Regions from separate parts of the Duffyella gerundensis genome, predicted to be linked through region 2. Evidence: predicted binding sites of a transcription regulator. Region 2 holds the regulator's gene; the other holds the start of a gene.
What was found. The regulator Fur, encoded in region 2, represses iron uptake genes when iron is present. The targets are predictions, from matches to a motif close to ATAATAATGAGAACNACTATCAA.

Region 1 (15,336 bases), 560 kb from region 2:
CGTTAACAGCGGCGACATCTTCTATCAAACCATTAACGACTATGGCGCGCACACGCCGAAAACGCGCGGTGCAATGCAGGATGCCGCCGCTATACAGCCCTGACTGGAGCAACCGACATGGAACGTGGCTGTTACCGTCTTACCGCGCTGCTGATCATGGCGAGCGCGGAGGTGAATGCTGTCCGCTTCGATCCGGCATTTCTGATTGAAGAGGGCCAATCCGTTGCCGATCTGTCACAGCTTGATGAACAGAGCGGACTGTTGCCGGGGACCTACCTGATGGAGTGGCGTATGAATGAGCGAAGCGCCGGCCTGCGAGAAACACAGCTGTTACCCGGCGAGCAAGGGCTGTTGCCCTGTTTATCCGCAGCATCACTGGAAGAGCTGGGCGTCAATCTGGCGCATTTGCCTGCGGAGGGACTGGCAGACGCATGTGTGCCTTTTACCGAACTCATCGCTGGAGCCAGTACTGAGGTTGATAGTGAGCGCTTACGACTTATCCTGAGCATTCCGCAGGCGGCGCTGCATAATCGCGCGCGCGGTACGGTGCCGGAGGCACGCTGGCAGCGTGGCATTAACGCCGGCATGCTCAATTACAGTCTGCACGGCAGCCAGCGGTGGGGAGAAGCCTCAAGCCGCCAGCAGCTGATGACCTTACAAAGTGGTATCAACCTCGGTGAATGGCGCTGGCGCGACTACAGCACGTTGCGCCTTGCGCAGGGAGAAACCCGCTGGCGTCATCTCTCCAGCCAGTTTCAGCGCGATATCGTGGTGTTGCGTAGTCAGCTGCAGCTCGGGGATCTTGCCACCACAGGCGAGCTGTTTGACAGCCTGAGCCTGCGCGGCGTGCAGTTGAGCAGTGATAACAGCATGCTGCCGGACAGCCTGCGCGGTTTTGCGCCGGTTATTCGCGGCGTGGCGCGCGGCCCGGCGCGGGTTGAGGTACGTCAGCAGGGCGCACTTATCCGCGAAAGCCAGGTGCCGCCGGGCGCCTTTGTGATCGACGATCTCTATCCGCTCAGCAGCCGCGGCACGCTGGACGTGGAGATTATCGAACAGGATGGCAGCCGTAGCGGTTTCAGCGTGCCTTTTTCATCGCTGCCGGTGCTGCAACGCGAAGGGCGCGGGCATTACAGCCTGAGCGCCGGGCGCCTGCGGCTGGTATCTGGCGATCGGCCCTGGCTGTTGCAGAATACCGTGGCGTGGGGATTGCCCTGGCAGCTCACCGCCTATGGCGGCAGTCAGCTGGCGGAAGAGTATCAGTCGCTGGCGGCGGGCCTGGGGGTCAACGGTGGAAGGTGGGGCGCCATGTCACTCGATCTGACGCATGCACGGCATCAGCAGGCGTCGGGCGAAGCCTGGCGCTGGCGATACGCACGCTACTTTTCGCAGACGCAATTGCAGCTTTCCGCTTACCGCTACGCGACATCCGGCTACCGCACCTTTTCTGAGGCCGCGCAGAGCAAAAACCGGCCCGACACGGTACAGCGAAAACAACGCGTTGATCTCAGCCTCACGCAGACGCTGGGCAGCTATGGGTCACTGTGGATTAACGGCAGCTGGCAGAACTACTGGCAGCAAAGCGGTAGCGAACGCTCACTACAGTTAGGTTACAGCGGCGTATGGCGCGGCATGACCTTTAACCTGAGCTACAGCCACAACCAGCTGTTGCGCTATCGCAGCAGCGATCGGGTAATTGGATTCAACCTGATCGTGCCGCTGGATCGCTGGCTAAGCAAAAATCGTTATGCCAACCGTAGCCATACCCTTAACGCCACGGCGGGCAGCAGCGTGGATAATCACGGGAATGCGCAATTCTGGAGCGGCATCAGCGGCAGCGCGGGTGAAGGGCATGCGCTCAGTTACCGTTTGCAACAGCGCCTGAGTAATCAGTCAGCAGGCAGCAGCAGCTATGCGAGTGCGGCCTGGCGCAGCCGCGCCGGTAACCTCGACGGCGCAATTGTCAGCAACGCCCGCGGCCAGCAGCTTAGCTGGGGCCTCAGCGGCGGCGTAGTGCTGCATCCGCAGGGTGTAACCTTCACGCAGCCGCTGGGAGAAACCAACATTCTGGTGAGCGCGCCCGGTGTGGCCAATCTGCCGCTGGAGCAGAACGGCAGTGTAAAAACGGATTGGCGCGGCTATGCCGTGGTGCCGTGGGCGTCACCCTATCGCTGGAACCGGGTCGCACCGAATCTGCGGCAGTTGGAAGAAGGCTATGAAATAGAAGAGGCGGTGCAATGGCTGGCACCAAAACGGGGTGCGTTAGTACGTGCTCACTTTGACGTTAAACGGGGCTATCGGGTGCTGATGACGCTGCGCTACCGCGGAAATGCCCTGCCTTTTGGCGCCCTGGTCGCGATTGGTAATCGGCAAAGCATTGTCGGCGATGAGGGCGAAGTCTGGCTCACCGGTCTGCCCGCCACAGGAGAGTTGCAGGCGCGCTGGGGCAAAGGTGCCGGGCAGCAGTGTCGGCTGCGCTACCGTTTACCCGACGATGCCGCCAGCGGCATTCAACGCTTACAGGGAGAGTGCCAGTGAGACGATTCTGCACGTTATTGCTGTTCGCTAGTGCCTGCCTGCAGGCACACGATGTGATGCTGCAAGTGACCGGTGAAATAGTGAATGAAGCCTGCACGCTAAATTACCGTGAAAAGCCACCTGAGGTAGCGATGGGAGAATGGGAAACCACCCATTTTTCCCTGCCGGGCAGCGCCAGCGATCATCGGCCGTTTACGCTGGTGCTCAGCCAGTGCATCAACGCGATAACCGGCGTGCGCGTCAGCTTCCAGGGTGAAGCCGCTGCGGCCAACCCGCAGTTACTGAAGCTGGATCAGCAGAGCATCAGCGGACTGGCAATTGAGCTCAGTGATGCGAACAGAGAGCCGCTGGCCATTAACCAGCGCGGCATACGTCAGCCGCTGCTGCCCGAGGTTGATAACGTGCTGCACTTTCACGCGCGCTATATCTCTTTAACACCGCCCATTACTGCCGGTGCGGCCAACGCGACGGCGCTGCTTAGCCTGGAGTATGACTGAATGAGATGGAACCCGATCTGGATAATGTTGCTGAGCCTGAAGCTGCACGCCATGAGTGCGGTCGACAACGTTGATGTGGCGCCCGATGTCGATCCGCCGCCCTACAGTTTACCCGCCGATGGCCTGCCGGTTGGCCAGCTGGTGGGTAACGAATGGCAAGGCGATGCGGCAGTCAGCACGCTATTTCAGTGCGAGCCCGCAGAAGGTGAGTGCATCGATCTGATGACCGTCAGGCCTGTCGGCACGCTGGCTACCGGCATTCAATACTATGAGGAGGGGGAGCGTTATGATGTCTATCGCAGTTCGGTAACCGGTATCGGTTACGTGCTGGGTATTCAGGATTTCGAGGACAACCGGTTTAAGCCGGTGAATCAGTTGCAACAGGAATTACAACTGTATCCGTTTCCCGGCAGCAGCCGCCTCAGCGCCACACGCGGCGTACGTGCCCGCATGCGTTTCATTACCACCGGCGAGCAGCTGCAGACTGGCGTGACCGCTACGCTGTCTTTGCCCATTGCACAGATTTCGGCGCGCAATGGTCGCTTCAGTGTTGTTGCGCCGGTGGTGCTGCATAGGATGACGATTCGCATTCAGCCACAAGGGTGCTCGGTGGTCTCCGGTGCCTCAGAGCCGGTGATGCTGGGAAAAGTGTGGGCAGGTTCATTACCGGAGGTGGGCAGCGTTTACGGAAATGGATCCGCCACGATTTCGCTGAGCTGCGACAAAGGCGTGGTGTTACACGCGGTGATGACCGACCAGAGCCAGAAGGGCAATCTCAGCGATATTCTCAACCTGACTCCGGACTCCACGGCGACCGGCGTGGGCATTCAGTTTGTGCGCGATGATGGCAACGTGATTCGTTACGGACCGGACGCCAGCGCTCAGGGCACGCTCAACCAGTGGCGGATAGAACAGGCGCAGTACGATCAGCAGATCCTGACCGTGCCGCTTATGGCGCGCTATATTCGCACCGGGCCGATTACCGCTGGCAGCGCCAACGGCATCGCGTCGATCACCTTTTCCTATCAGTGAGACGCACCGCGGCGCTTTTTCCAGATCAGCAACAGGCTTCCCGCCAGGCCGATAAACAGCAGGGCAACCGGCAGAATAATCAGCACGGTCATCACCTGATCTTCATGGCGTTTGATAAACGGCACCTGGCTGATGCCGTAACCAAACGTCACCACGATGGTGACCCACAGCAGGCCGCTGAGCCAGTTAAAGAACTGGAAGCGGCCATGTTTCAGGCCGGAAATGCCCGCCATGGTAGGCAGCAAGGTGCGGATAAAGGCCAGAAAGCGGCCCACCAGCAGCGCCGTCAGGCCATGGCGGTGAAACATTTGCCAGGCGCGCTGATGATATTGCGCGGGTAAATGCATCAGCCAGCGTTTCACCATTTTTGTATTGCCCAGCCAGCGGCCCTGCAAATAGCTCAACCAGCAGCCGAGGCTGGCCGCCATGGTCAGAATAATCAGCGTAGGGAAGAAGTCCATGACGCCTTTGGCCACCATGGCACCCGCCAGCAGCAGCAGGCTATCGCCCGGCAGAAACGAGGCGGGTAACAGTCCATTCTCCAGAAACAGCGTCAGGAACATGACCCCGTAAACGACCCACACAACATCCGGATTGGCCAGCGCAGCAAAATCCTGATGCCACAACGCCTGCACAATCTCGTGTAAAACACCCATGTTTAATCCCGTTGACAGCGGTTTCGTTTAATTTTAACGAATAATAAGAAGCCAGTCAGGTCGGGTTTCCGCCACGCGAAAACCGCATCCCCCGTGTAGTTTAGACGCTGGTCAGACGATCGAAGCCTGCCGACAGATCGGCGATCAGATCGTCAACGTGTTCCAGGCCAATATGCAGCCGCACCAGCGTGCCGCTGAAATCGATGCCACCGGCCGGTCGGATCGCCGCCAGTTCATCGGGCTGATTGGCGAGGATCAGCGATTCGAAGCCGCCCCATGAATAGGCCATGCTGAAGTGCTGGAAATGGTCGAGATAGTCGGCCATCTGCTGCGGACTCAGCTTTTGATGCAGAATAAAAGAGAACAGGCCGCTGCTGCCGCTGAAGTCGCGCTGCCAGAAAGCGTGGCCTTTGCACTGCGCCAGCGCAGGATGGTTTACCCGCGCCACTTCTGGCCGCGTGGCGAGCCATTCTGCGATTTTGATGCCGCTCTCTTCATGCTGTTGCAGACGTACCGCCAGCGTGCGCAATCCGCGGCTGGCCATATAGGCGGTATCAGCGTCGACCATTTGTCCCATCAGATAGGAGTTCTCGCGCAGGCGATCCCAGCAGCGCGCATTGGCGACCGCGGTGCCGATCATCGCATCGGAGTGGCCGATCAGATATTTGGTGCCTGCCTGAATCGAAATATCGCAGCCGTGATCCAGCGGCCGAAACAGCACGCCCGCCGCCCAGGTATTATCGACGATGATGATCGCTTCCGGCGCTTTGGCGCGCACGGCGGCGACAATGGCCGGAATATCCTGCACTTCCATAGTGATGGACGCGGGGGATTCGAGGAAAACGATGCGCGTAGTGGGCTGGATCAGCGCGGCGATACCACCATCAAGGCAGTGATCGAAAAAGGTGGTGCTGACGTTAAGCTTGCTGAGAATTTTGGTGCAGAAATCCTGCGTTGGCTCGTAGACCGAACCGCACATCAATACGTGATCGCCCGCTTCAACAAAGGCAAGCATCGCATTGGCTACCGCTGCCGCGCCGCAGGAGTAAAGCGCGCAGCCGGCGCCACCTTCCAGCTCGGTCATCGCTTCCTGAAGTGCAAAGTGGGTCAGGGTGCCGCGGCGGCCATAAAAGAGTTCGCCGTGCGCACGGCCTGCGGTGGCGCGCTGTTTGTCCGCCACGGTGTCGAACACCAGCGACGAGGCGCGTTGAATCACGCTGTTCACCGATCCCTGCGTAAATCGCTTTGCCCGCCCGGCGCGGATTAATGTGGTTTCTAACTTCTCTTTGCTCATCTGCGGACGCCCTGCTGATCCCTGTGAAAGGCATAAACTTAGCATGAATCCCGACAGGGCGTTGATAAGGAATTGGCATAATCAGAGTGCTGCCAGCGTGAAGCAGCGGGCGAACCAGGTTCGCCCGCCGGACTCAAATCACACCCATGGCACGCGGTAGCCAGAGCGAAATGGCCGGTATGTAAGTGATTAACAGCAGGACGATGAACAGCACGCAGTAAAACGGCAGCATCGCACGCACCACCTGCTCGATCTTTTGCTTGCTTACCGCACTGGCGACAAACAGCACCGAGCCGACCGGCGGTGTGATCAAACCGATGCCGAGGTTGGTCATCATGATCATGCCAAAATGCACCGGATCGATGCCTAACGCATTGGTAACCGGCAGCAGCACCGGCGTCAGGATCAGAATGATCGGCGCCATATCCATCAGCGTACCGATCACCAGCAGCAGCACGTTAATACACATCAGGATGACATATTTGTTGTCAGAGATGCTGGTAAAGGTATCGGTGATCATCTGCGGCAGCTGCATAAAGGTCATTACCGCACCAAAGCTGGCGGCAAAGGCGATCAGCACCATCACGATGGTCACGGTCTTGATGGTGCGAAACAGCAGGATATGGAGCTGATTCCATTTAAAATCACGATAGATAAACATGGTGACCAGAAACGCCCATAAGCAGGCAATTGCGGCAGATTCCGTGGCGGTAAAGATCCCGGTGAGAATACCGCCAAGAATGATCACAATGGTAAACAGACCCCAGAACGCATCGAGAAAGATTTTCAGCGCCTGTTTAAACGGGATGCGCTCACCTTTTGGGTAACCGCGTTTTCTGGCAAAGCCGATACACATGATCATCAGGCAGAGGCCGAGCAGCAGGCCGGGAAAAATGCCCGCCACAAACAGCGACGAGATACTGACCACGCCGCCGGTCGCCAGCGAGTAGATCACCGAGTTATGGCTGGGTGGTGTCAGCACCGCCTGCACCGATCCGCTGGCGGTCACCGCGGCGGCAAAATCGCGCGGATAGCCTTTGGCTTCCATCTCCGGGATCATCACCGATCCGATCGAGGCGGTGTCGGCAACCGACGATCCTGAGATGGCACCAAAGAAGGTCGAGGCAACGATATTCACCAGCGACAAACCGCCGCGAATAAAGCCGACAAAGATATAGGCGAAATTTACCAGCCGTCGGGCAATGCCGCCCTCGGCCATGATGGCACCGGCGAGAATAAAGAAGGGAATGGTCAGCAGGGAGAATTTGTTTACGCCGTTGGTGATCTGGATCACCACCGCTTCCCACGGCAGGTCAATCCACCAGGCGCCGATAAAGGCGCTGAGGCCCACAGAAAAAGCCACCGGAAACCCCAGCAGCAGCAGCAACGCTAAACTACCAATCAGAATAAGTGCGTCCATTTTCCTGCTCCGCCTTAGTGAGTGCCGCCAAGCATGACAACAGGACGAGCGGTCTGCTCGCCCGCGAATAAACGCTCAATCACAAACAGCAGCGTGATCAGCGTGCCCAGCGGAATCGGCAGATACATTTGCCCGTAGGTCACCGCAGGCAGCGATGCCTGCGCCTGTGACCACATCGCTTCACACAGGCTAAAGCTCGACTGAAACAGCATCACGCAGAACGCCAGCATCAGCAGATCGCAGAGGATGCGCGCCGCGCGTTGCAGCGGGGCAGGCAGGCGATCGGTGAGCATTGACACACAGATATGCGTACCGGCGCGCAGGCCAACCGGGGCGCCAAGAAAGGTAAAAATGATCATACAGACAATGGCCACCGGTTCGGGCCAGGAGAGGGCACCATCCAACACGTAACGGGCAAAAATTCCCACCGGTATCACCGACACCATAATCAGTAAGGCAATACCGGCCACCACCATGCACAGCAGATAAAGCCCGTCCATCAGACGACAATAAGAGGTCATAACTGGGTTCCTGCGAAAAGTGCCGCGAGCGCGGCACGGGGAAAATTATTTAACTTCAGCGATCTGCTTCATCAGATCCTGATAGTTAGCACCAAATTTGTCGCGCACCGGCTGTGTTGCCTTGATGAAGTAATCGCGATCGGTCTGCTGAAAGGTCACGCCGCCCTGTTTCATTTTGGCCAGCGATTCTTCGGTGTATTTCGCCCACAGCACGCGCTCATCTTCCTGCGCCTCTTTGCCGAGCTTTTTCAGCAGCGCCTGATCGTCCGCCGAGAGCTTGTTCCATGCGGTTTTTGAGAACAGGATCATTTCCGGCTGCATAAAGTGGCCGGTCAGGGTGTAATACTTGGTAACCGGCATATAGTTATGCGCCACAAAGGTTGGCGGGTTGTTCTCGGTGCCGTCGACCACGCCGGTTTGCATGGCGCTGAACACTTCGCTGACGCCCATCGCTACCGGATTAGCGCCCATCGCTTTCAGCGTGGCAAGGGAAACGGCGCTGTTCTGCACGCGAATTTTCATGCCCTTGAGGTCTTCAGGTTTGGCGATCGGCTTTTTGGTGATCATGTTGCGTACGCCGGCATCGGTCCAGCCGAGAAATATCATGCGTGCCGCAGGGTCCTTGTCGAATTTATCGGTGATGGTCTTGCCAACGTCACCATCCAACACCTTATGCATATGGTCTTCATCGCGAAAGATATAGGGCAGGGTTAAGACGCTGGTTTCCGGAGCAATGGTGGTAACTGGCGCCAGCGACACGCGAATCATATCGATCGCCCCCAGCTGCACCTGTTGCAGCGCCTGATCTTCATCACCCAGCACGCCTCCCGCGTAAACCTTCATCTCCAGGCGGCCATCGGTGGCCTTTTTCAATTTTTCGCCCATATTTTGCAGCGCGACCACCGTCGGATAACCGGCAGGTTGAACTTCCGCGATTTTTAATACTTTGGCTGAGGCCATACCGCTAAAGGCAGCGGTCAGCGACACGGCAAGCAGTAACTTTTTCAGCATTATTTTTTATCTCCAGCGAAGAGGTATGCCGCTTTAGGGAAGGAAGTGAGGCGCAAGCAGGGACAGCGGCTGAATCACTATAGAGAAAAGTCTGCTGCTGCAAATGGGCGGCTGTTAGATTGAATGAAATACATCACAAAATTAAAACAACGTTTTAATAAAATTCAACAGGCCATCACATTTATGGAACCAGCCGGTTTCGTCAGGCAGAAAGGCGCGCGAAAAATCAGCGAAAAATGTAAATAGTAATGAGAACTACTATCAATTCGCCGCTTTTTTGGTATGATCCGCCCCTGACGTAAAACAGCCATAAATGATGTTGGAGATACAGCGTGGTAACCAGTGATTTGATGCAAACGGATCTCTCCGTTTGGGGCATGTATGAACATGCAGACATCGTGGTAAAAGCGGTGATGATTGGGCTGCTGTTGGCCTCGGTTGCCACATGGGCGATCTTCTTCAGTAAATATGCCGAGCTGAGCGGCGCCCGTCGCCGCCTGAAGCGTGAACATCAGGCGCTGACCGAAGTGCGATCGCTGAATGAAGCCGCGCAGATTGCCGGTGCATTCAAAGCGCAAAGCGCCAGCCTGCAGCTGATCAAAGACGCGCAGAACGAGCTGGAGCTCTCTGCGGGCAGCGAAGACAATGACGGCATTAAAGATCGTACCGGCTTTCGCCTTGAGCGCCGCGTTGCCGCCTTCAGCCGTCATGCTGGTCGTGGCAACGGTTTCCTCGCCACCGTCGGTTCCGTGGCGCCATTTATCGGCCTGTTCGGTACCGTATGGGGCATCATGAACAGCTTCATCGGCATCGCCAAAACGCAAACCACTAACCTGGCCGTTGTGGCGCCGGGTATCGCCGAAGCGCTGCTGGCTACCGCCGTCGGCCTGGTTGCGGCGATCCCTGCGGTGGTGATCTACAACGTATTTGCGCGCATGATTGCCAATTACAAAGCGTCGCTGGGCGATGTTGCCGCGCAGGTGCTGCTGTTGCAGAGCCGCGATCTCGATCTGGCTAACAGCGGCGTTGGCCGTCCGACGACCACGCAGAAATTACGCTTAGGATAATTATCATGGGCATGCGATTAAACGACGGTGTCGAAACAGACGGTGAAATGCATGAGATCAACGTCACGCCGTTTATCGACGTGATGCTGGTGCTGCTGATTATCTTCATGGTGGCAGCACCGCTGGCCACGGTTGACGTACGCGTTAATCTGCCAGCCTCCACCAGTTCACCGCAGCCGCGCCCGGAAAAACCGGTTTATCTCTCGATCAAAGCGGATAAGCAGCTCTATATCGGCAATGAAGCGGTGACCGAAGCCAATCTGGTCAACGTGCTCAGCGCTCAGACGCAGGGCAACAAAGAGACCACCATTTTCTTCCAGGCGGATAAGAGCGTTGATTATGAAACGCTGATGGGCGTGATGGACGCCTTACGTCAGGCGGGCTATCTCAAGATTGGTCTGATGGGCATGGAAAGCGTCGCGAAAAAATAACCGATGCCCGTCCCGCTCAGCTGCGCAAGGCGGCGAGCGGGCGGGCGTTTATTTAACGACGTAACGCAATCGCTTCAATTTCAATTTTCACATCTTTTGGCAGCCGCGCCACTTCCACACAGGAACGGGCCGGAAAACTCGCCTGATGCTCGCTGAAAAACGCTTCATAGGTAGCGTTCACCGTAGCAAAATCGTTGAGATCCTTAACGAATACGGTGGTTTTCACGATGTCACCCACCTTCAGTCCGGCTGCTTCCACAATCGCCTGCACGTTCTCCAGCGACTGACGCGTTTGCGCAGCGATATCACTGGCCACGTTGCCGGTTTTTGGGTCGACCGGAATCTGGCCGGAGGTGATGATCATGCTGCCTAAATCCACGCCCTGTACATAAGGCCCGATGGCGGCTGGTGCGTTGTCGGTACTGATTTCACGAGACATATTTTCTCCTTGAAGACGTTGACGCAACGGCATCCGTTACGCGCTGACATAGCGGCACCATTATAAGTGCCGCCTCAGGGTTTACCAGTTTGCCAGCACCACATGATGGGCAAACTCTTTCTCGCAGTATTTGCACTTCAGCTGCACCGCATCCTGGCGTTTACGCACCGCAAAGCTCGAGCAGACTGGCTCGTTGCGGCTGATGCAGTTGCTGTTAGGGCAGGTCAGCACCCGCTCAATGCGATCCGGCAGCGTGGGCGAGATTTTGCCGACCACTTCATATTCGTCGATGCGGTTGACGGTGGCGTGCGGCGCGTAGACGGCCAGCTGGTTGATCTGATCGTCGGTGAGAAAGGTGTTTTCAATTTTGATCAGATCTTTGCGGCCCATCTCGCCGGAAGGCAGATTCAAGCCGATGGTGATGCGTTGGTCCGTTTCGGTCAGGCGAAACAGGCTCAGCAGCTTAAAGCCAATCTGTGCGGGAATGTGGTCAATCACCGTGCCGCGTTTAATCGCTTCAACCTGTAGTTTATTATCCTGTGTCATCGGGTTTTCTCCTTACAGATCCAGTTCGCTGTTCATCACCAGCGCCAGCAATGCCTGGCGTGCGTAGATACCGTTGCCCGCCTGCTGGAAATACCAGGCGTAAGGCGTCTTATCCACATCGGTGGTGATCTCATCAATGCGCGGCAGCGGATGCAGCACCTTCATATTGTCACCGGCGCCGGCCAGGTCGGCAGCGCGCAGGATGAACTGCGCTTTAACGTTGGCGTATTCCGAAGGGTCAAGACGCTCTTTTTGCACGCGGGTCATATAGAGAATGTCGAGCTGCGGGATCACCTCTTCAATGCTGTCGTGGCGGCTCCAGACAATGCCTTGTTCATCCAGCATATCGGTGATGTAACCCGGCATCGCCAGCGCATCCGGCGCGATAAAGTAGAAGCGATTGCCGTCGAATTTGGCCAGGGCCTGCGTCAGTGAATGCACGGTGCGGCCATATTTCAGATCGCCTACCATCGCCACGCTGAGGTTGCTGAGGCGGCTCTGCGTCTCCTGAATGGTGAACAGGTCGAGCAGCGTTTGCGTCGGATGCTGATTAGCCCCGTCACCGGCATTGAGGATCGGAATGCCGCCGGAGAACTCAGTGGCCAGACGGGCGGCGCCTTCCTGCGGATGACGCATCACGATGGCATCCACATAAGTGCTGATCACCGAAATGGTATCGGCAAGGGTTTCCCCTTTCTTGCCCAGCGACGTATTGCTGCCGTCGGCAAAGCCCACGACCGACGCGCCAAGGCGATGCATCGCCGTTTCAAACGACAGGCGCGTACGCGTCGACGCCTCAAAGAAGCAGCTGGCGATCACCTGATGCTTCAGCAGTTCAGGCTGTGGATGGGCTTTCAGCATGGCGGCGGTATGCAGCACCAGCTCAAGTTCCTGTCGGTTCAAATCGTTAATGGAAATGATGTGCTTGCGATATAGCGGATTGGCCATCTGTCATTCTCCTCTGCGCGTGCCGGATAATGGACAAAAAAAAGCCCCTGCAATGAGGGGCTTTCTTAAGATCGAAAATAGAATGGAAGGCGCGCCTGCAATCAGGCGTGATTGAGCGATGATAAAAGCGTGACGCTGAGTCATACATCCTCCCGGCAAAGTGTCGGGCATTATACGGAAACTGTGCCGGGCAGCAAGTGAAAAACGGCAGCGCGTAATCGTTTGCCCGCCTTGTTCAGGGCGCTTTGCTCAGGGTCGCTACCATGACCGCCTTAATGGTATGCAGACGGTTCTCAGCCTGATCAAAAACGATGCTGTGCGGCGATTCAAACACCTCGTTGGTCACTTCCATGCCGCCGTGCAGCCCATACTCTTCTGCCATCTGCTGGCCGAGCGTGGTTTGGTCATCATGAAAAGCGGGCAGGCAGTGCAGAAACTTTACCTCGGGATTGCCGGTCAGTTCCAGCATGGCGCGGTTGACCTGATAATCACGCAGTAGCGCGATGCGCTCGGCCCACACCGCCTTGGGTTCGCCCATGGAAACCCAGACGTCGGTATAGATAAAATCCGCGCCCTGTACGCCTTCAGCGATCGCTTCGGTCAGGGTGATTTTACCGCCGGTCTGCTGAGCCGCTTCGCGGCAGCTTTCCACCAGTGCCTCATCGGGCCAGCACGCTTTTGGTGCCACCAGCCGCAGATCGAGGCCAACCAGCGCCGCGGCTTCGAGCATGCTGTTGCCCATGTTATTGCGCGCATCGCCAACGTAGACAAAAGTCATCTCATTCAGCTTTTTCGTCGGCAGATGCTCCTGCATGGTCAGCAGATCGGCCAGCAATTGCGTAGGATGAAACTCATTGGTCAGCCCATTCCACACCGGCACACCGGCATGCTGTGCCAGCGTCTCGACAATCTGCTGGCCATGGCCGCGATACTGAATGCCGTCATAGATACGGCCTAACACGCGTGCGGTATCTTTGATCGACTCTTTATGGCCTATCTGGCTGCCGCTCGGACCCAAATAAGTGACATTGGCGCCCTGATCGTAAGCGGCAACTTCGAAAGAGCACCGGGTGCGGGTCGAGTCTTTTTCGAAGATGAGCGCAATGTTTTTTCCGGTCAGCCGCGGTGTTTCATTGCCCTTTTTTTTCGCGCTTTTTAATTCAGCCGCCAGCGTCAGCATGCTGTCTATTTCCGCCGGGGTGAAATCCAGTAAACGCAGGAAAGAACGGTGATAAAGCGAGGTCATGTGGTGCTCCATAAGGCGATGCAAAATGAATTAAAATTCAATTTAACCGTCTGAATATGCATTTTCAACCCTGAGGTAAAGAAACTTTCGCTTTTGTGTAGTGGCGCGTCGGCGTGTGTGGGAAAATAATCAAGACTCTGCCAATTAATGGGGAATAAATCATGGCATATGAAGAATTACTGGAAGAACAGCGCGAAGAGACGCGGCTGATCATTGAAGAGCTGCTGGACGATGGAAGCGATCCGGAAGCGCTCTACACCATTGAGCATCATCTCTCCTGCAACAACTTCGACTCGCTGGAAAAAGTGGCGGTAGACGCGTTCAAGCTGGGCTATGAAGTCAGCGAGCCGGAAGAGCTGGAGCTGGAAGATGGCAGCAAGGTGATGTGCGTGGATATTCTGAGTGAAGGTGCGCTGAATGCGGATCTGATCGACGTGCAGGTTGAGCAGCTGGTGAATCTGGCAGGCAAGTACAATGTCGATTACGACGGCTGGGGCACCTATTTTGAAGATCCTGACGCCGAAGATGAAGACGAAGAAGGCGACATGATCGACGATGACGATACCGGTATTCGTCACTGATTCTTCTGTATTAACCCGGCTTGCTGGCCGGGTTTCCTTTCGCTGATAACGCCAGAAAAACATGAACTACGCTGCACTGCTCGAACCCGTCCACCATTTTTTGACCTGCCGCACCTCTCAGGCGTGGATTGATGAGGCCCGCAAGCCGGAAAATCTGACGCTGCTGCTCACCGATCATATGGTATGCGAACTCAAGGCGGCGCAAACCGCGGCCTGGCTGATTCGTAAATACGTTGCCGACCAGCCCAGCGGCGATCTGATCCTCGCGTGGCTCAAGCCGTATGAAAACTTCATTTTTCGCGAACATCACGACACCGACTTTCTCAACGCCCATCGCGGCCTGACGCGCAGCATTATCGTGCGTAACGAACTGCCGTGGGCTGACGATCTGGTTGAAAAGATGGTGCTGCTGATCAAAGAGGAGCTGCACCATTTTTATCAGGTGTGGGAGATCATGCAGGCGCGCGGCATCGTCTATAAAAAAATCACCGCCAGCCGCTATGCCAAAGGGCTGCTGCGCGAAGTCACCACTCACGAACCGGATACGCTGGTGGATAAGCTGATCTGCGGCGCCTACATTGAAGCGCGCTCCTGCGAACGTTTTGCCAGCCTGGCGCCGTTTCTGGATGAGGAGCTGCAGAAGTTTTACCTGTCGCTGCTGCGCTCCGAGGCGCGTCACTATCAGGATTATCTTGCGCTGGCCGCGCAGATTTCACCGGTGGACATCGCGCCGCGAGTAAAAGCCATCGGCGAGGCAGAAGGGCGGCTGATCGCCGAGCCCGACAGCGAATTACGGTTTCATAGTGGGATGCCGGCGGGGCGAGAGTAGCCTTGGCAGGCGGCTGTTAAGGTCAAAATCTTTTAGGTCAACGTCAACGTCAAAAGCCGTTTCGTACAGGCTAAAGCCTGCCCGAGCAGGGCCGGCTTTAGCCCCGGCCCTGCACCCGCGCTATCCGGCAAACACAACCGCCCGCTGCGCGGGTGCCCTCAGCAAAAGCCTTTTCCTGACGGACCCGGCGCGATTCGCTCCTGCTCAGCGCGCCCTCTCGCCGCATCCCTGCGGCTCGTCCTGGAAAACGCTTTTCCCTCGGCGGCGGTGATGCCTCTAA
Region 2 (15,336 bases):
CAGCTGTAGCCAACGCCGTCAGAGAATTGTTCTTTCTGGCGCCAGGCGACGCTTTCCGGCAAATAAGAGGAGAAACATTCACGCAGGATATGCTTTTCCATTTTACCGTTGCTGCCACACAGCTTGTCGGCCGGGTTGATGCGCATGGCCACATCAAGGAATTTCTTATCCAGGAACGGCACGCGCGCTTCCACGCCCCAGGCGGACATCGCCTTGTTGGCGCGTGCGCAGTCGTACATATGCAATGCCATCAGCTTACGTACGTTCTCTTCGTGGAACTCTTTAGCGTTTGGCGCCTTGTGGAAATAAAGATAACCACCGAATACTTCATCCGCGCCTTCGCCCGACAGCACCATTTTGATGCCCATCGCTTTGATTTTACGCGACATCAGATACATTGGCGTTGAAGCGCGAATCGTAGTGACGTCATAGGTTTCAATGTGATAGATCACGTCACGGATAGCATCAAGGCCTTCCTGCACGGTGAAATGGATCTCATGGTGCACGGTGCCAAGATGCTCAGCCACCGCTTTGGCGGCTTTGAGATCCGGCGAACCTTCCAGTCCTACCGCAAACGAGTGCAGCTGAGGCCACCAGGCTTCGCTCTTATCCTGATCTTCCACGCGCTTGGCCGCAAACCGTTTGGTCACTGCGGAAATGATCGAGGAGTCAAGGCCGCCAGAAAGCAGCACGCCATAAGGTACGTCAGACATCAGGTGGCTTTTCACCGCATCTTCCAGCGCGTTTTTCAGCACGCCAGCATCGGTAACGTTGTGCTCAACGTTTTTATATTCCATCCAGTCGCGCTGGTAATAACGGTGAATTTCGCCGTCGGTGCTGCTCATGTAGCTACCGGCCGGGAACTCTTTGATCGAGCGGCATACCGGCACCAGCGATTTCATCTCTGAGGCGACAAACAGGTTGCCGTGCTCATCGTTGCCCATGTAGAGCGGAATTATGCCGATGTGGTCGCGGCCGATCAGCCAGGTCTGTTTTTCACTGTCATAGAGAATAAAGGCAAACATGCCTTCCAGCTCATCGAGGAAGTCGACACCTTTTTCCTGATAAAGCGCCAGAATCACTTCACAGTCGGAGCCGGTCTGGAATTCATAGCGATCGCTCAGTTCAGCACGCAACGCCTGGTGGTTATAAATTTCACCGTTCACCGCCAGCACATGGGTATGCGCTGCGTTATACAGCGGCTGAGCGCCATTGTTTACATCAACAATAGAAAGGCGTTCGTGAGCCAGAATCGCGTTATCATCAGCATATACGCCGGACCAGTCCGGGCCGCGGTGGCGCATCAGACGTGACAGCTCAAGCGCCTTTTTGCGCAGCTCGGTAGGATCGCTTTTTAAATCCAGAACACCAAAAATCGAACACATATCTTACTCCTGGCTCTCACCGCTGAGGTGATGTTGTCATAACGTCTTTGTATGAAGCAGCGCGAATGACTGCGTGATGTATAAGAAAATGCGCTATTTCCCCCCGATGATGCAACTGTTTTAGCGATTTGCTGATAAAAAGGCTGTTGCAGAGGTGATAAAATTAGATTTTATCTAATTTTATTGGCATTTCATTGAGGATTCGGCAATAAAAGTGGCGTTGAGTATGAAAAGTAGCCAGCATAAAGACCAAAAAAAACCTGGCGGCGCCAGGTTGGTTTCAGAACAGATCGATATCCGCCACGCTGGGATAGATATAGTTTGGCCGGAATGGCATGGCATCAATATCACTTAGCGTAGAAACGCCCGAAAGCACCAGAATGGTTTCGAGCCCCGCCTGGAAACCCGCAAGGATATCGGTGCGTAAATTATCGCCGACAATGACCGTCTCTTCCGAATGCGCCTGCATTTTGTTCAGTGCAGCGCGAATGATAAGCGGGCTCGGCTTACCGACATAGAAAGGCCGACGGCCCGAGATTTTTTCGATACCGGCACACAGAGCACCGCAGGCGGGCACAAAGCCACGCGCATGCGTATCCGGGTTGGTAGCGATAAAGCGTGCACCATTGGCCACGAAAAACGCCGCCTTGTGCATCATGTCCCAGTTAAAGGAGCGGGTTTCACCCACGATGACAAAGTCAGGATTGATATCCGTAATGGTAAAGCCTGCTTTATAAAGTTCGTGGATCAGCGCGCCTTCACCGACCACATACGCCTTTTTACCTTCCTGATGCTTGAGGAAATCTGCGGTTGCCATGGCCGAAGTATAAAAAGCGGAAGCGGGCAGTTCTATGCCAGCAGAAAGAAAGCGGTTGGCCAGGTCCTGCGCGGTTTGGGAAGGGTAGTTGGTCAGCAGAACCAGCGGCATCTCTTTTTCAACGATGCGCATCAGAAACTCGCCTGCACCTGGCACAGCGGTGTTGTCGTGCATCAGCACGCCATCAATATCGCAGATTACATTTTTAATCATCTTGGTTTTATCCATCGTAAAAGGCGCAGTTACTCTTCCAACAGGTGTTGTAAAAGAAGGCCATTGAGCATCGCGCGTTTCGCCAGGGCAAAAGCGCCAATAGCTGAGCGATGATCGAGTTCGGAACGTACCACTGGCAAGTTTTTGCGGAATGCCTTCAGTACCTGAGTATTAATGCAGCTTTCCACTGCGGGCAGCAATATCCTACCAGCATCGGTGATTTCACCTGCGATCACCACTTTTTGTGGGTTAAACAGGTTGATGGCAATGGCGATCGCCTTGCCTAAATAGCGTCCAACAAAGCCAATCACCTCGCAGGCCAGCGCATCACCTTTATTAGCCGCTTTGCAAATGGCGGCCATTTGGCAATTATCCAGCGTTAATGAGCTGGAATAGCCCTGCTGTAGCAGATGGCGCACGCGGTTTTCTATGGCACCGTTGGCCGCGATGGTTTCCAGGCAGCCGAAATTGCCGCAATGGCAGCGCTCACCCAAAGGATCGACCTGAATATGACCAATCTCACCGACATTGCCATTACTGCCGAGAAAAATATGGCCGTTGGTGATAATGCCGGCACCGGTTCCACGGTGGACACGCACTAAAATAGAGTCGGCGCAGTCGCGAGATGCACCAAAATAATGCTCTGCTAACGCCAGGCTGCGAATATCGTGACCGACAAAGCTGGTGACGCTGAATCTTTTTTTCAGGTTAGCGACCAGCGGCCAGTGGCTAACGGTGATATGCGGCATATAGCGGATTACGCCTTTATCAGGATCTACCAGTCCGGGCAGAATCACGGCAATGGCAATCAGTTCACGCAGCTTGCGCTGATAAAGCTCTTTAAATTGCGCAATGATGTCGAACAGCGCATTTTCCAGCGTTTCCTGCGTGCGCTGAGGCAAAGGGTAATGCTCTTCCGCAAGGGATTTACCGCTCAGGTCGAACAGCGTCAGGGTGGCATCATTGCGGCCGAGGCGCACGCCGATGGTATTAAAGCCGCGGGTTTCGGTGACGATAGAGATGGCGCGTCGTCCGCCGGTGGAGGCCTGCTGCTCGACCTCTTTGATCAGGCCGCGCTCAATCAGCTGGCGGGTAATTTTTGTGACGCTGGCGGGCGCAAGCTGGCTCAGTTCCGCAATCTGAATACGTGAAATCGGCCCTTGCCGATCGATCAGCCGATAGACGGCCGCGCTGTTGAGTTGTTTAACGAGATCAACATTTCCGATTTGTGCCTGGCCGCCAGTGGTCATTCAATACTTACTCGCTGAGGACTTCGTCGCCGTTAACGATAGTCTTGGTAATTCGATAATCGCGTGTAAAAACAGTAAGGTTAGCCACTTTTCCCGCTTCTATAGTGCCTAACTGCCGATCAACGCCGATTGCCCGTGCCGGATAAAGCGTCGCCATGCGCACCGTTTCATCCAGTGCAATGCCAACCTGTTCAACGCAGTTTTTGACCGCTTCAATCATGGTCAACGCTGAACCGCTGAGCGTGCCGTTTTCATCAACGCAGAGTCCGTCGCGATAGTATATTGTTTTTCCTGCAAAAATGAACTGGTCAATCTCTGCGCCTGCCGGGGCGGTGGCATCGGTGACCAATACCAGCTTATCGCCTTTGAGACGTTTGGCATTGCGCACATTGGCGTAATGCACGTGAAGTCCATCAACGATAATGCCGCAGTAAACGTCAGGCGCGTCGAACAGCGCGCCAGCGAGACCAGGCTCGCGGCCAATCATCGGCGGCATAGCATTATAAAGATGGGTAGCGAAACGGGCACCGGCGCCAATGCCTGCCTGCGCTTGCTCATAAGTAGCATTTGAGTGGCCAACCGAAACCACAATACCTGCAGCCACAAGCTGCTCAATCACCGCCGAGCCCGCCATTTCTGGCGCCAGCGTGACCTTGCTGATGACCTCTGCATGCTGGCAAAGGTAATCAACTAATGCCGGATCGGGCGTGCGAATCAAATCAGGATTGTGGGTACCTTTTTTAATCACGTTAAGCCACGGCCCTTCCAGATGCAGGCCCAGCGCCTGATGGCGATGTTCAGCCAGCCAGCTACCCATTACGTCAATGGCACGCTTCATCAGCGCATCGGTGCTGGTAATCAGCGTCGGCAGGAAGCTGGTGCAGCCCGATTTTTCATTGGCTTTTTGCATGGTGTTCAGTGTATCGAGGCTGATGGCCTCAATGTCGTCATTGAACTGCACGCCACCACAGCCGTTAAGCTGTAGATCGATAAAGCCAGGGGTAATATTCGCCCCCTGGACATCGCGTTGCTCAATTCCTGCGGGCAGCTCAGTGAACGGACAAACGCGGTCGATCAGGCCATCAGCGATGACGACAGCATGGTTATCAAGAACGTGATGACCGGTAAAAACGCGGCCATTGGTCAGAGCATACATATTTTCTCTCCCGACAATTCCGGGTAACTAAAACGCACCCCTTAAGGCAGATGCGTTTAGCGAAGCCCGGATAATTATCGATGTGTTCAAAGGTTTTTCATATTTTCCGCTTCCATCTCGCGGAAATATTTTACTGTTTTGACTTTCAATTCCATGGTGGCCGGCTCATCGCATACCACAATCGATTTGGCATGCAGCTGCAAACAGCTGATGGTCCACATGTGATTCACATTGCCTTCGACCGCGGCTTGTAGCGCCTGGGCTTTGACATGACCAGTAACCAGAATCATCACCTCTTCGGCATCAAGCAGCGTGCCAACGCCCACGGTCAGCGCATATTTCGGCACCTGGCTGACGTCACCGTCAAAGAAGCGTGAATTCGCCACGCGGGTGTCATGCGTTAAGGTCTTGATGCGCGTGCGGGAGGCCAGCGATGAGGCCGGTTCATTGAAAGCAATATGACCATCGTTGCCGACGCCGCCCATGAACAGATGGATCTTGCCATAAGCGCGAATTTTCTCTTCGTACTGGCGACATTCTGCGTCAATGTCCGGGGCATTGCCATTAAGAAGATTGATATTTTCTTTTGCAATATCAACGTGGTCAAAGAAATTGCGGTGCATGAATGTGTGGTAACTTTCCGGATGTGACTCCGGCAGGCCAACATACTCATCCATATTGAACGTCACCACATGCCTGAAGCTAACCTGGCCCGCTTTATGCATCTCAATAAGATATTTATAGGCTTCAAGTGGCGTGCCGCCGGTTGGCAGGCCAAGGACAAAAGGGCGATCGGCGGTGGGGTTAAACGCGTTGATACGGTTAACGATGTGGCGCGCGGCCCATTTGCCCACGTCGCTGGCGGAAGATAGTGGAATCAGTCTCATGCGGCACCTCAAATAAATGGAGAAGACAAGTTTAGTTGGAAAGGATTCGTGACGTTAATCTACCAATAGCAGCGGAAGTAGCCGTACAGCAGACATTTTTACGCCTTGTTATTTTTAATAATAAAATAAGTTTTGTCTGCAGGCCATTAGTAAGTGTCCTAATAAACATATTTAGGTGATAACTATCACACAAAGCGCGCTTTAATTTGCGAAGCGAATTAATTTCTTTTTACACTGCGCAGCGTGGTGTGTAGTGTCATGAAAATGCCTGAAGATGGTGACAAAAAAACAAACAACTTCAGGTACCGGTTCGGCTCACAGGGGGAAGGGTAAATGCTAGGTTACTTACAACGGGTTGGCAGGGCGCTGATGGTGCCGGTGGCAACGTTACCGGCGGCGGCAATATTGATGGGCGTCGGATACTGGATCGATCCTGACAGTTGGGGTGCCGGCAATGCCTTTGCCGCTTTACTGATTAAGTCGGGCGCGGCAATTATTGAGAATATGTCGGTGCTATTTGCGATTGGTGTCGCTTACGGCATGTCAAAAGATAAGGATGGCGCGGCAGCACTGACCGGTTTTGTCGGCTTTCTGGTGGTGACGACACTCTGTTCACCGGCAGCGGTGTCGATGATTCAAAAAATACCCGTTGAGCAGGTGCCGGCGGCCTTTGGCAAAATCAACAACCAGTTTGTTGGCATCCTTGTTGGGGTGCTCTCTGCTGAGGTTTACAATCGCTTCAGCCAGGTTGAACTGCCGAAGGCGCTCTCATTCTTCAGCGGACGTCGACTGGTACCGATTCTGGTCTCATTCCTGATGATCGTGGTCGCCTTTATTCTGATGTATATCTGGCCGGTAATCTTTAATGGCCTGGTGGGCTTTGGCGAACATATTCAGAAAATGGGCTCGGCGGGCGCGGGCATCTACGCCTTCTTTAACCGCATGCTGATTCCGGTCGGCCTGCATCATGCGCTGAACTCGGTGTTCTGGTTTGATGTTGCGGGTATTAATGACATTCCTAATTTCCTCGGCGGCGCGCAATCTATCGAAAGCGGTAAAGGCATCGTCGGCATCACCGGTCGTTATCAGGCGGGCTTCTTCCCGATTATGATGTTTGGCCTGCCGGGCGCTGCGCTGGCGATCTATCACTGCGCCAGGCCAGAAAATCGCGCCAAAGTTGCGGGCATTATGTTAGCCGCTGCCTTTGCCGCCTTTTTTACCGGTATTACCGAGCCGCTGGAATTCTCTTTCATGTTTGTGGCACCAGTGCTCTATGTTATCCACGCCTTCTTGACTGGCGTGTCGGTGTTCATCGCCGCCAGCATGCACTGGATTGCTGGTTTTGGCTTCAGCGCCGGGCTAGTGGATTTGGTCCTGTCGACGCGTAACCCGCTGGCCACCCACTGGTACATGCTGATTCCGCAGGGCATCGTCTTCTTCGTGCTTTATTATGTGGTTTTCCGTTTTACCATCAAAAAGTTCAACCTGATGACGCCTGGTCGCGAACTGGCCGTAGTGGGCGATGAAAGTGACGGCTATGACGTTAATATCGACACGAAAACGAATGGCGAAAGCGAGACCGAAACGCTGGCTCGTCGTTATATCAGCGCGGTGGGCGGTTCAGATAACCTGACCAGTATTGATGCCTGTATTACCCGTTTACGCCTGAACGTCAAAGATGCGGCCACCGTGAATGAAAGCGTAGCCAGGCGGCTGGGTGCCTCTGGCATTATTCGTCTTAACAAGCAGAGCGTGCAGATTATCGTGGGCACGCGCGCCGAAGCCATCGCCTCTGCTATGAAAAACGTGCTGGCTAAAGGACCGGTTGCCGCATCGACCGCGGTTCCCGCTACCGTGGCAGAACCGGCACCGCAGGCGGTAAGAAACGTCGATAAAACGGTGATTGCCACGCTGGTGGCGCCGGTGAGTGGCGAGGTCGTTGCGCTGGAGAAGGTTGAAGATGAGGCGTTCGCCAGCAAAGCCGTAGGCGAGGGTGTGGCCATTCGGCCCACCGGCAGTACGGTAGTGGCGCCAATTGCTGGCACCATCGTTAAAATTTTCAACACCAATCACGCTTTCTGTCTGGCCACCGATGATGATCTTGAGATTGTGGTGCACATGGGGCTCGACACCGTGGCGTTGCAAGGACAGGGCTTTACCCGGCTGGTGGAAGAGGGCGCCGTTGTGACCGCAGGCCAGCCGATACTGGAGATGGATCTGGCGTTTCTGAACGCCAATGCCCGCTCCATGGTTAGTCCGGTTGTCATCAGCAATATCGATGATTTTGCCGGTATTACGTTGCTGGCAGGACAGCAGGTTGTGGCGGGGGAAACGCCACTGTTTGAGGTCAAAGGCTAATCAGCTAAAACGTCACGCCAGGGCAGGAACACTTTCCTGCCCTTTTTTATGGGATTCAACGAACAAACGGTTGTTTCCCATCTCCGCTTTGTGGATCATACCGGTTATTTCGTGGTGCAAATCACAGACATTCGCGTTGAGGAAATTGAGATGAGTGAGGCTGAAGCCCGCCCAACTAACTTTATTCGTCAGATTATTGATGAAGATCTGGCGAGCGGTAAGCACGAACGTGTGCATACCCGTTTTCCACCGGAGCCTAATGGTTATCTGCACATTGGCCATGCAAAATCGATCTGCCTGAACTTTGGTATCGCGCAGGATTATCAGGGCGAATGTAATCTGCGCTTTGATGACACGAACCCGGCGAAAGAAGATATCGAATTCGTTGAGTCGATCAAGCAGGACGTCCAGTGGCTGGGCTTTCAGTGGAGTGGTGAGATTTGCTATTCCTCTAACTATTTTGACCAGTTGCATCAGTATGCTATTGAGCTGATCAATAAAGGCCTGGCGTATGTTGATGAGCTGACGCCGGAGCAGATCCGTGAGTATCGCGGTACGCTGACTTCTGCGGGTAAAAACAGTCCCTATCGCGATCGCAGCGTGGAAGAGAACCTCGCGCTGTTTGAAAAAATGCGTAACGGCGAGTTCGCGGAAGGCACTGCCTGCCTGCGGGCGAAAATCGATATGGCCTCTAACTTTATTGTGATGCGCGATCCGGTGATTTACCGTATCAAGTTCGCCACTCACCATCAGACCGGTGACAAATGGTGCATCTACCCGATGTACGATTTTACGCACTGCATTTCTGATGCGCTGGAAGGCATTACGCATTCACTGTGTACGCTGGAGTTTCAGGATAACCGCCGCCTTTACGACTGGGTGCTGGATAACATCACCATTTCTGTGCATCCGCGTCAGTATGAGTTTTCGCGGCTCAACCTTGAATACGCCATCATGTCGAAGCGCAAGCTGAGCCAGCTGGTCACCGAAAATGTGGTGGAAGGGTGGGACGATCCGCGCATGCTGACCGTTTCAGGCCTGCGTCGTCGTGGCTACACGTCTGCGTCTATTCGCGAGTTCTGCCGCCGTATCGGCGTGACCAAACAGGACAACATCGTTGAAATGGCCTCGCTGGAATCCTGTATTCGTGACGATCTGAATGAGAACGCGCCGCGTGCAATGGCGGTTCTGGATCCGCTGAAAGTGGTGATTGAGAATCTGCCATCAACGCACGAAGAGATCATCACCATGCCGAATCATCCGAATAAGCCGGAGATGGGCACGCGCGAAGTGCCTTTCAGCCGCGAAGTCTGGATCGATCGCGCCGATTTCCGCGAAGAAGCCAATAAGCAGTATAAGCGTCTGGTTCTGGGCAAAGAGGTGCGCCTGCGTAATGCGTATGTCATTCGTGCTGAACGCATTGCCAAAGACGAAGAAGGCAATATCACCTGCATCTACTGCACCTGTGATACCGATACGCTGAGCAAAGATCCTGCTGATGGCCGCAAAGTAAAAGGCGTGATTCACTGGGTGTCCGCGGTGCATGCGCAGGCTGCGGAATTCCGTTTGTACGATCGGCTGTTCAGCGTGCCGAATCCTGGCGCAGCGGACGAATTCCTGGCGACGATTAATCCAGATTCACTGGTTATCAGGCAGGGATTTGTTGAGCCTGGCTTACGCAACGTGGCGGTAACAACACCGCATCAGTTCGAGCGGGAAGGCTACTTCTGTGCGGACAGCGTCTATTCAACGCCATCTAACCTGGTGTTTAACCGCACCGTTGGCCTGCGTGATACCTGGGCTAAAACAGGCGAATAATACCTGTAACTGAATGAATGTTAAAAAGGAGCGAGGATTCGCTCCTTTTTTTATGCCTGCCTAGCAAACACAGCCGCTGGTCGCTGTTAAAAATACCCACTCAGTTAACAAAAATTAATCAATCTCCGGGTGTTAAATATTCTTTTTAAGGTAGGCTATGCGCACTTAATTCTACCGAGAGAAGCAGGAACAGGTAATGACAGATATGGTCCAGGAAGCGAAGCATAGCGTGGTCGTGGTGCACCAGCTGATCGAAAGAATATTTAATAACGCTTCCGAATCCGAAGAAACGCTTAATCTTTTCCTCTCTTACTTTCACCCCTCTTTTATGCTGATTACGCCTGCCGGGCAGCGACTCTCTCTGACCGCGATGGAAGCGCTGTTTCGTGGCTTGAAAGGCCAGCGGGAAGGGGTGCGTATTGCGACCGGGGAGTATGAAATCCTGTCACAGAATGGCACTGACGTGGTAATTCAGTACTGCGAGTTACAGATGCGCAATGGTGAAACCCAGAAGCGCATTGCGGTGGCGATTCTTGACTGTTCTACGGCTAACCCGCGCTGGCGTTATCTGCAGGAAACGTTGTGTGCCTGAATTCAGGCGTAAAAAAACCGGTGTATTCACCGGTTTATGACGCTACTGAGTCGAACTTACTTATCGTGCAGCGTGTCATCTTCACGGCAGTCGCCGGTTGAGCAGTGGCCGTACAGATAGAGACTGTGGTTAGTGAGTTTGATGCCATGACGCGTGGCGATATCGCGCTGACGCGATTCGATAGATTCATCGCTGAACTCAATGACCTTGCCACAGTCGAGGCAGATCAGGTGATCGTGATGATGCTGCTGCGTCAGCTCAAATACCGATTTGCCGCCTTCAAAATTATGGCGGGTTACGATACCGGCATCATCAAACTGGTTCAGCACGCGATAAACGGTCGCTAAACCAATCTCTTCGCCCATATCAATCAGGCGTTTATACAAATCTTCCGCGCTGACGTGATGGCCTTCAGGTTCCTGAAGCACTTCCAGAATCTTCAAACGAGGAAGCGTGACTTTCAGGCCGGCCTTCTTTAATGCGGAGTTGTTGTCAGTCATGCGGATATTGTCCTGTTACTTTGCTAGTCACAATGTGGCTGAAAAGCCCTGAACATCGGTCGACGTTTAGACGAATTGTGTCTCATTATAAAATTCAAGCATCGAAATGAAAACTACAGGGGAAGCCTGAAAACTCAGTTGGATGTAAGGAGAAATGTCGCTACGTCCGAAGAAATCATGCTGCAAGCATATGTTAACATTTCGCTTACCACCAACACTTTTATGGTTAAGATGATTAAGCGTGTGACCGATGGGGGTATTCTACAGATTTGCCGATTAAAGTTACAAATATGTATCTATTATTTCCATAGGAAAATCCATCTGCTCAATGTGAGCCAGCGCCCACATTGAGCGTTCAGCTTACGCCTCAATAATTTCCTGCAGATGAAGCTCATCAGAAATTTGTTTTACCCACGCGTCCACGCGTGCGTTGGTCAGCTCTGGCTGACGATCTTCATCAATAGCTAAACCAAGGAAGTGCTTATCGTCCGCCAGGCCTTTAGAAGCTTCAAAGTGATAACCTTCGGTTGGCCAGTGACCGACGATAACCGCGCCGTTCGGTTCGATGATATCGCGCAGAGTGCCCAGCGCATCACAGAAGTATTCTGCGTAATCTTCCTGATCGCCACAGCCAAACAGCGCCACCAGTTTGCCATTGAAATCCACTTCTTCCAGCGTCGGGAAAAAGTCGTCCCAGTCGCACTGCGCTTCGCCGTAATACCAGGTCGGAATGCCTAAAAGCAGAATATCGAACGCTTCGAGGTCCTCTTTGCTGCTTTTGGCAATGTCATGAACTTCTGCAACGTCTTTACCGAGTTGCTTCTGAATCATCTTTGCAATGTTTTCGGTATTGCCCGTATCGCTGCCGAAGAAAATGCCTACGATTGCCATGCGCTTGATAACCTCTTGAAACGTAATTAATTGGTGGTGAATTTTATTCACAGATAAACGCAATGATAGCAGAGAGGCGGAGAGGGCGGAACTCACAAAGCCCGTGCATTTGTCGCTTTGTGCGTTCTTCCCCTCGCGCGGCGATGACTATAGCTTTAATTGCGCCATGATCATCTCTTCAATCAACTCGCTGCGGCTCATCTGCCGCCGATCGGCCAGCTCATTAAGTGCATCAACCGCATCGGCGTTCATTTTCAGCTCAACACGACGCAAGCCGCGCACTTTATCGCGTTTTAGCTGGTTTCGCTTGTTGATACGGAGCTGTTCATCACGCGTCAGCGGACTGGTTTTTGGCCGACCCGGTCGACGTTCATCTGCGAACAGATCGAGTGTGGTGCGGTCCGTGTTTTCTTTTGCCATAGCTTCGCGATAGTGAAAGGATGACGAGGGTGAACCTGTCAAAGTGTAACTGAAATGAGCCGATTTACCTGATGCCGGTAAATTTTAGCGCGGTATAATAACCCAGCTGTAGCGCAGGGAACAATTATTTCCCGCTTCGACAGACATTTATGCTGGCAGAGCTAAAAACCGGCGCACGGCGCGCAGCACCGCATCGGGCTTCTCTGCGTGCACCCAGTGTCCTGCATCGGCAATCACATGGGCTCGCGCGTGCGGAAACTGCGCCAGCAGTGTGTCGCGATAGGCGTTATCCAGATAGGAAGAATCGCCGCCGCGAATAAACAGTGCAGCATGCGGCGAGGCGGGCAGGCTGTTCCAGCCAGAGATAGCAGCATAGTTGTCCCACAAAACCGGCACATTGAAACGCCATTCACCGGCGTGAAAAGACTTCAGTAAAAACTGAATAATGCCCTCTTCATCGATGTACTGGCGCATGAGCTCGGCGGCCTGAGCACGCTGTTCCACTCCCGCTGCCGTCACCGCGTTAAGCGCGGCAAAAATGGCGTCATGACGGCGCGTTTGATAATCCACCGGCGCAATATCGATCATCACCAGTTGCTCAACGCGCGCCGCGGCCAGCGATGCCATGGTCATAGCAATTTTTCCGCCCATTGAGTGACCAATCACCGATACTTTCTCAATGCCCAGCGTATCCAGCGTATCGAACATATCAGCTGCCATGGCGGCATAGCTCATCTGATCTGAACGCGGGGACAGCCCATGATTGCGCACGTCAACCTGGATCACCTGACGCCTATCGCGCAGGCCGCGCGCCAACACGCCTAAGTTATCCAGGCTGCCAAACAGGCCGTGGATTAACAGCAGTGGCGTGCATTGGGGCGCAGATTGTTCAGTTTGCAAGCGAGCATTCAAATTCATGGCAAAGTTCTTACGGCGGGGACGAAGGCTTAGGGTATCATGTTTTTTACTTGTCCTGGAAAAGGGCGCCGCGCGAATAAGGCATATTCTGACTTTTGTCTTCTGGCGACGTCAGCGCTACCGACCCTCAGGATTTAACTTTATAATCCTTATGTTAGAACCAGGTCACATTTTGCAGCGCATTGCGTACTGATGTCACACTCCAGGATGGACTGGTTCTGCCACTCGTTAAAACCGTACGGATAAAGATGAAAACGATTGAAGTCGACGAAGAGCTGTATCGCTATATTGCCAGCCACACACAGCACATTGGTGAAAGCGCCTCCGACATTTTACGGCGCATGCTGAAATTTACCGCAGGTCAAAGCGCACCGGTAAAAACCACCCCGGTGGTAGCTGGCTCGCCGGCTGTTGCGGAAAAAGAGGAATCGCGTCCGCAGGATCGCGTACGGGCTGTGCGTGAAATGCTGCTGTCTGATGAATACGCAGAACAGAATAAGGCGGTGAGCCGTTTTATGCTGATTTTGTCAACTTTATATCGTCTTGATCCTAAAGCTTTTGCTGATGCGACCGCCTCTTTGCAGGGCCGGACGCGCGTCTATTTTGCTGGCGATCAGCAAACGCTTTTACAGCACGGCACCCATACGAAGCCAAAACATGTTCCCGGCACTCCGTACTGGGTCATTACGAATACCAACACAGGCCGCAAAGGCAGCATGATCGAACACATCATGCAGTCCATGCAGTTCCCACAGGAACTGACTGACAAAGTCTGCGGCACCATTTAACCGAAGCGTCAGGGAGAAGCGCCAATGGCCAGTCACCCAAGAGCTGGGCAACCTGCTCAGCAGAGCGATTTGATTAACGTTGCACAGTTAACATCTCAGTATTATGTCCTTCAGCCCGAGCTGGGCAATCCGGAACATGCGGTGAAATTTGGCACCTCCGGCCATCGCGGCAGCGCGGGACGCCAGAGCTTCAACGAAATGCATATTCTGGCTATTGCGCAGGCAATTGCTGAAGAGCGTCAGAAGAACGGCATTACTGGCCCGTGCTACGTCGGTAAAGACACGCACGCGCTCTCCGAGCCCGCTATCATCTCCGTGCTGGAAGTACTGGCAGCGAACGGCGTGGATATCATTGTGCAGCAGGATAACGGCTATACGCCAACGCCTGCTATTTCCAATGCGATTCTCGAGCATAACAAAGCGGCTGGCGCACAGGCTGATGGCATCGTTATCACGCCTTCGCATAACCCACCGGAAGATGGCGGTATCAAGTACAACCCACCTAACGGCGGACCGGCTGATACCAACGTGACCAAAGTGGTGGAAGATCGTGCTAACCAGCTGATCGCTAACGGCCTGAAAGAGGTTAAGCGTCTGCCATTGAGCGAAGCCTGGGCCAGCGGACGTATTCAGGAACAAGATCTGATCCAGCCTTACATCGAAGGCCTGGCGCAGGTTATCGATATTCCAGCCATTCAGAAAGCGGGTCTGAAAATCGGTGTTGATCCATTAGGCGGTTCCGGTATCGCTTACTGGCAGCGCATCGCAGAGTTCTACAATCTTGATCTCACCATTGTGAACGATGCTGTCGATCAGACGTTCCGCTTTATGCACCTTGATAAAGACGGCGTGATTCGTATGGACTGTTCATCCGAATCTGCCATGGCAGGCCTGCTGGCGCTGCGTGATAAATTCGATCTCGCCTTCGCCAACGATCCTGACTACGACCGTCACGGCATCGTTACGCCGGCGGGCCTGATGAACCCGAACCACTACCTGGCGGTAGCGATTAACTATCTGTTCCAGCATCGCCCGCAGTGGGGCAAAGACGTTGCGGTCGGTAAAACACTGGTATCGAGCGCGATGATCGATCGTGTGGTTAACGATATTGGCCGTAAGCTGGTAGAAGTGCCGGTTGGCTTTAAGTGGTTCGTGGATGGCCTGCACGATGGCACCTTTGGTTTTGGCGGCGAAGAGAGCGCTGGCGCTTCATTCCTGCGCTTCGACGGTACGCCGTGGTCAACTGACAAAGATGGCATCATTCTTTGCCTGTTAGCCGCTGAAATCACCGCAGTTACCGGCAAAAACCCACAGCAGCACTATGATGAGCTGGCTGAGCGTTT

Region 1: exbB (tol-pal system-associated acyl-CoA thioesterase) is a predicted target of Fur. The motif match lies at 9,212-9,234, and genes of this name have one in related genera.

What each region holds. Positions count from the first base shown of each region.
Region 1 covers NZ_LN907827.1:622,626-637,961, forward strand. The annotation lists gene EM595_RS02825 (fimbria/pilus periplasmic chaperone) at 1-103, shown strand, start outside; gene EM595_RS02830 (fimbria/pilus outer membrane usher protein) at 118-2,538, shown strand; gene EM595_RS02835 (fimbrial protein) at 2,595-3,035, shown strand; gene EM595_RS02840 (fimbrial protein) at 3,036-4,067, shown strand; gene EM595_RS02845 (DedA family protein) at 4,061-4,723, opposite strand; gene metC (cystathionine beta-lyase) at 4,824-6,017, opposite strand; gene EM595_RS02855 (TRAP transporter large permease) at 6,151-7,437, opposite strand; gene EM595_RS02860 (TRAP transporter small permease) at 7,452-7,958, opposite strand; gene EM595_RS02865 (TRAP transporter substrate-binding protein) at 8,004-8,969, opposite strand; gene exbB (tol-pal system-associated acyl-CoA thioesterase) at 9,320-10,036, shown strand; gene exbD (TonB system transport protein ExbD) at 10,042-10,467, shown strand; gene ridA (2-iminobutanoate/2-iminopropanoate deaminase) at 10,520-10,906, opposite strand; gene pyrI (aspartate carbamoyltransferase regulatory subunit) at 10,988-11,452, opposite strand; gene pyrB (aspartate carbamoyltransferase) at 11,465-12,400, opposite strand; gene argF (ornithine carbamoyltransferase) at 12,636-13,646, opposite strand; gene rraB (ribonuclease E inhibitor RraB) at 13,808-14,227, shown strand; gene miaE (tRNA isopentenyl-2-thiomethyl-A-37 hydroxylase MiaE) at 14,289-15,056, shown strand.
Region 2 covers NZ_LN907827.1:1,185,137-1,200,472, forward strand. The annotation lists gene asnB (asparagine synthase B) at 1-1,385, opposite strand, end outside; gene EM595_RS05425 (HAD-IIA family hydrolase) at 1,666-2,415, opposite strand; gene nagC (DNA-binding transcriptional regulator NagC) at 2,445-3,665, opposite strand; gene nagA (N-acetylglucosamine-6-phosphate deacetylase) at 3,673-4,821, opposite strand; gene nagB (glucosamine-6-phosphate deaminase) at 4,908-5,708, opposite strand; gene nagE (N-acetylglucosamine-specific PTS transporter subunit IIBC) at 6,042-8,066, shown strand; gene glnS (glutamine--tRNA ligase) at 8,217-9,884, shown strand; gene EM595_RS05455 (hypothetical protein) at 10,081-10,476, shown strand; gene fur (ferric iron uptake transcriptional regulator) at 10,533-10,976, opposite strand; gene fldA (flavodoxin FldA) at 11,337-11,867, opposite strand; gene ybfE (LexA regulated protein) at 12,015-12,287, opposite strand; gene ybfF (esterase) at 12,435-13,205, opposite strand; gene seqA (replication initiation negative regulator SeqA) at 13,454-13,993, shown strand; gene pgm (phosphoglucomutase (alpha-D-glucose-1,6-bisphosphate-dependent)) at 14,018-15,336, shown strand, end outside.